Regions from separate parts of the Dactylosporangium sp. NPDC048998 genome, predicted to be linked through region 2. Evidence: riboswitches for the same ligand, from Rfam matches in the RefSeq annotation. Region 2 holds a riboswitch; the other holds the start of a gene.
The links. Region 2 has a riboswitch for thiamine pyrophosphate ahead of ACGFI8_RS22690 (ECF transporter S component). Riboswitches for the same ligand answer to the same signal wherever they lie in the genome.

Region 1: another riboswitch for thiamine pyrophosphate. It lies ahead of thiS (sulfur carrier protein ThiS); the one in region 2 lies ahead of ACGFI8_RS22690 (ECF transporter S component).

The regions. Positions count from the first base shown of each region.
Region 1 covers NZ_JBICTV010000018.1:96,513-98,710, reverse strand. Annotated here, with positions in the region: gene ACGFI8_RS31550 (thiamine phosphate synthase) at 1-394, opposite strand, end outside; gene ACGFI8_RS31545 (thiazole synthase) at 388-1,140, opposite strand; gene thiS (sulfur carrier protein ThiS) at 1,154-1,357, opposite strand; TPP riboswitch at 1,356-1,466, opposite strand; gene thiO (glycine oxidase ThiO) at 1,492-2,198, opposite strand, start outside.
Region 2 covers NZ_JBICTV010000009.1:202,652-204,849, reverse strand. Annotated here, with positions in the region: gene ACGFI8_RS22695 (alpha/beta fold hydrolase) at 1-635, opposite strand, end outside; TPP riboswitch at 688-799, shown strand; gene ACGFI8_RS22690 (ECF transporter S component) at 882-1,451, shown strand; gene ACGFI8_RS22685 (ABC transporter ATP-binding protein) at 1,448-2,198, shown strand, end outside.

The DNA of each region.
Region 1 (2,198 bases), on a different contig from region 2:
CGTACACCGGGACGTTCACGACGAGGGCCATGCGCGCGAGGGCGGCCAGGCCCAGCGGCGGGCCGTACCCGGGCTTGGAGCGGGTCGGGAAGATCGGCGAGAGCGTCGCGTAGGCGACGGCGTCGTCCGCGGCGGCGGCGCAGAGCGAGTCGAGGTCGTGGCACTTGCGCAGGGCCGGGTCCTCCTCCAGCAGCAGCCGGCCGCCGACCGCGTCGAGCGCGACGCGCAGCTCGGCGGCAAGCTTGAGGCGCCGCCGCGGCGGGAGGTCGTGCTCGCGCAGGACCACCACCCGCGCCCCGCCGTCGATGGCCAGCGCGACCACCTCCGGCAGCGGGCGCCCGGCCTGCCGGCGGTCGGTGAAGACGATGAGGCCGTGCTCTATGGGCGCTACCACGGCATACCTCCGGTCGGGCTGGATGCGGTCGCGTGCAGGCGGCGGGGGATCCGGCCGGCGAGGTGCGCCAGCCGCCCGGCCCGCACCGCCAGGCGCATCGCCTCGGCCATGCGCGCCGGGTGCTCGGCCCGGGTGACCGCGGAGGCGAGCAGCACGCCGTCGCAGCCGAGCTCCATCGCCAGCGCGGCGTCGGAGGCGGTACCGATGCCGGCGTCGAGGATGACCGGGACGGTGACCTTCTGCCGGATCAGCGCGATGTTGTGCGGGTTGCGGATGCCCATCCCGGAGCCGATCGGCGCGCCGAGGGGCATGACCGCGGCGCACCCGGCGTCGGCCAGGCGCTGGGCCAGGATCGGGTCGTCCGAGGTGTACGGCAGGACGACGAACCCGTCGCCGACCAGCTGCGCGGCCGCGGCGAGCAGCTCGACCCCGTCCGGCAGCAGGGTGTCCTCGTCGCCGATCACCTCGAGCTTCACCCACGCGGTGCCGAACGCCTCCCGCGCCAGGTGGGCGAGCTTCACCGCCTCGGTCGCCGTGTAGCACCCGGCGGTGTTGGGCAGCACCCGCACGCCGCAGCGCTCGATGACGCCGAGCAGCGACGGCGCGGCCGGGTCGAGCCGGCGCAGGGCGACGGTGACCAGCGCGGTGCCGCTGGCGCGGATCGCGGCCTCGAGCGCGGCGTGGCTGGTCGCTCCCCCGGTGCCGAGGATCAGCCGCGAGGGCAGCTCGACGCCGTCGAAGACCAGGAGGTCGAGGTCGTCAGCCACCCTGCACCGCCGTCAGCACCTCGACGTGGTCGCCGTCGGCGGGGCGGGTGTCCGCCCAGCGCGACCTCGGCACCACGTCACCGTTGAGGGCGACGGCGATCCCGCGCGGATCGTCTCCGGCGAGCGTGCGCACGACGTCGGCGACGGTGGTGTCGTCGTCGACGGTCGATGCGACGGCATTGACAACGAGGTGCATAAGGCTCACTCCTGCCTCCCTGCGCCGGCATGATCCGGATCAGGTTCGACGGTCGGGGGCTCACAGCCCCCCTCTCAGCCCGGTCACACCGGACTCCCGTGGGGTACGCCTCGACCATAACGCCGCCGCCGGGCTCAGGTAAAGCGCCGCGCCCCGAACGCGTCGATATCAACGCTGGTAGCGCCGTCGACGACCAGGTCGGCGATCACCGCGGCGGTGACCGGGGCCAGGAGCACGCCGTGGCGGTAGTGCCCGGTGGCCACCAGGGTCCGCGCGCCGGGCGGGCCGCCGGGGAGCGGGCCGAGCACCGGGGCGTTGTCCGGCGTGCCGGGGCGCAGGCCGGCCAGGGTCTCGGCCAGGGCCAGCTCGGCCACGCCGGGCAGCAGGTCGGCGGCCGGGCGGAGCAGGTCGAGCACGCCGCCGGCGGTGACCGTGGTGTCCGCGCCGCGCTCCTCCTCGGTCGCACCGACGACCAGTTCGCCGTCGGCGCGCGGCACGAGGTACACGTGCCGGCCCGCCGCCACGCCGCGGATCACGTGCCGGACCAGGGGCTCCGCGCCGCGCAGCCGCAGCAGCTGGCCCTTCACCGGGCGCACGGGCAGGCCGGTCAGCGGCGCCGACCCGACGCCGTTCGCGACGATGATCACATCATCCCGCAGTGTGGAAAGCTCATCGACCTTCTGCGATGTGAACCGCAGCGGCAGGCCCCGCAGGGCGCTCAGCAGCAGCCGCGGGTCGGCCTGGTGGTCGCCGGGGGCGAACGCGCCGCCGCGCACCCGTGGGGACAGCAGCGGCTCCCGCTCGCGCAGCTGGCGGCCGGTGAGCGGCTCGATCGGCGTCC
Region 2 (2,198 bases):
ACGAGGTCGAGCGGGCTCATCGCGCGGTACCAGTTCAGCGCCCCGGTCAGCGCGCCGGGCTCCAGCAGGGGCCGCACGTAGGCGTCGACGCCGGCCGCGTCTAGCCCGGACCCGTCGAAGATCCGCCGCAGCCGCCGCGCGTCGTCCTCCAGCAGCAGCTCCTCGGCCCGGCCCACCTCGCGAAACACCTTGATGTAGGCGGAGCGCTCGCGCTGGTCGGGGTCGGTGGCGTAGGCGTGGGCCATGGCGTGCGGGTGCGGCACCGAGATCGCGGTGAGCGTGCGGACCCGCTCCGCATGGCGGATCGCCACCTGCCAGGCGCAGATCGCGCCCCAGTCGTGGCCGACCAGGTGTACCGAGGCAGGTTTATCGAGCCCCAGCTCGTCGAGCACGGCCACGGCGTCCAGGGCGCACTCGGTGATCCGGTAGGCCTCGGCCCCCTCGGGGCGGGCGCCCGGCGAGACGCCCCGCTGGTCGAGGGCGTAGGTGCGCAGGCCGGCGGCGTGCAGCGCTGGGGTGACGGCCGCCCACTCGCCGCTGTGCTGGGGGAAGCCGTGCAGCAGCAGCACCGGGTCCCCGTCCGCCGGCCCACCGGCCACCACGTCGAACCTCAGCGAGCGCGCCGTGATTTTCATGACCAGAGACTAGGGGTCAACAAGGTTCACTGTTACCTTCGGGAAACAACTTCACATCCGACAGGGGAGCGCACAGCGCTGAGAGTGCGGCCGCCACGCGGCGCCGCAGACCCTCGAACCTGATCTGGGTAATGCCAGCGCAGGGAGCTCGGTCACCTCACGCCAGCCGCCATGTCCGTCCGTTCGTCCGGCGGCCGTGGCGTCGCGTCTCCTTCTGGTTCACCCCCGAACTAGGAGGTACTGCCAATGCAGACCCGTTGGCGCACCGTCGACATCGTCGTCGCGTCGATCATCGCCGTGGCCTTCGCCGCGGTCTTCGCCGCCTGGAACCAGCTCTGGAGCGCCCTGGACAGCTTCGCGCTGCCCTGGCGGGCCGTCATCTACGGCGTGTGGCTGGTTCCGGCGGTGCTCGGCCAGCTCATCATCCGCAAGCCCGGCGCCGGCCTCTTCACCGAGCTCGTCGCCGCCGTCATCTCGACCCTGTTCGGCTCCCCCTGGGGGCTCACCGTCGTGGTGTCGGGCCTGCTGCAGGGCGCCGGCGGCGAGTTCGGCTTCGCGGCGACCGGCTACCGCTCGTACAAGCTCGGCAACGCCCTCGTCGCGGGCGCCCTGGCCGGCGTGGGCGCGACCCTGTTCGACCTGACCAACTTCTACTCCGGCGTGTTCACGACCGGGCAGCAGTGGACCTACGCCGCGCTCGTCGCGGCCAGCGGCGCGGTGATCGCCGGCGCCGGGAGCTGGGCCCTGCAGCGCGCCCTGTCGAGGACCGGCGTGCTGGACCGCTTCCCCTCCGGCCGGGAGCGGGTCGCGGTCTGAGCACCGTCGAGTTTCGCGGGTTCGGGTGGCGGCACGCCGGCCGCAAGGCCTGGGCGGTCCGCCACCTCGACCTGCGCATCGAGCACGGCGAGCGGGTGCTGCTGCAGGGCGCCTCGGGCGCGGGCAAGTCCACCGTGCTCGCCGCGATGGCCGGCCTGCTCGCCGAGGACTCCGGCGAGCAGGAGGGCGAGGTCCTCGTCGACGGCCGCCCGGCCCTGCAGCTGCGCGGCGAGACCGGCATCGTGTTCCAGGACCCGCAGACCCAGCTGGTCATGAGCCGGGCCGGCGACGACGTCGCGTTCGGCCTGGAGAACCGGGGCGTGCCCCGTGCGGAGATCTGGCCCCGGGTCGACGCGGCCCTGGCGGCGGTGGGCTTCCCGTATGGCCGGGACCGCGGCACCGCGGCGCTGTCCGGCGGCGAGCAGCAGCGGCTGGCTATCGCCGGGGTCATCGCGCTGCGCCCCGGGCTGTTGCTGCTCGACGAGCCGACCGCCAACCTCGACCCGGAGGGCGCGCAGTTGGTCCGCACCGCCATCGCCAAGGCGCTGCGGGACCTCGACGCGACGATGGTGCTCGTCGAGCACCGGGTCGACGAGGCGCTGCCGCTGGTCGACCGCACGATCGTCATCGGCGAGGACCCGGACGCGGTGTGGACGCCGAGCGCGCCCGGGTCGCCGCCGATGCCGGCCCGCAAGGCCCCCGGGCCGCCCGGCGAGGCGCTGCTCACCGCCGAGGGGCTCGGGCTGC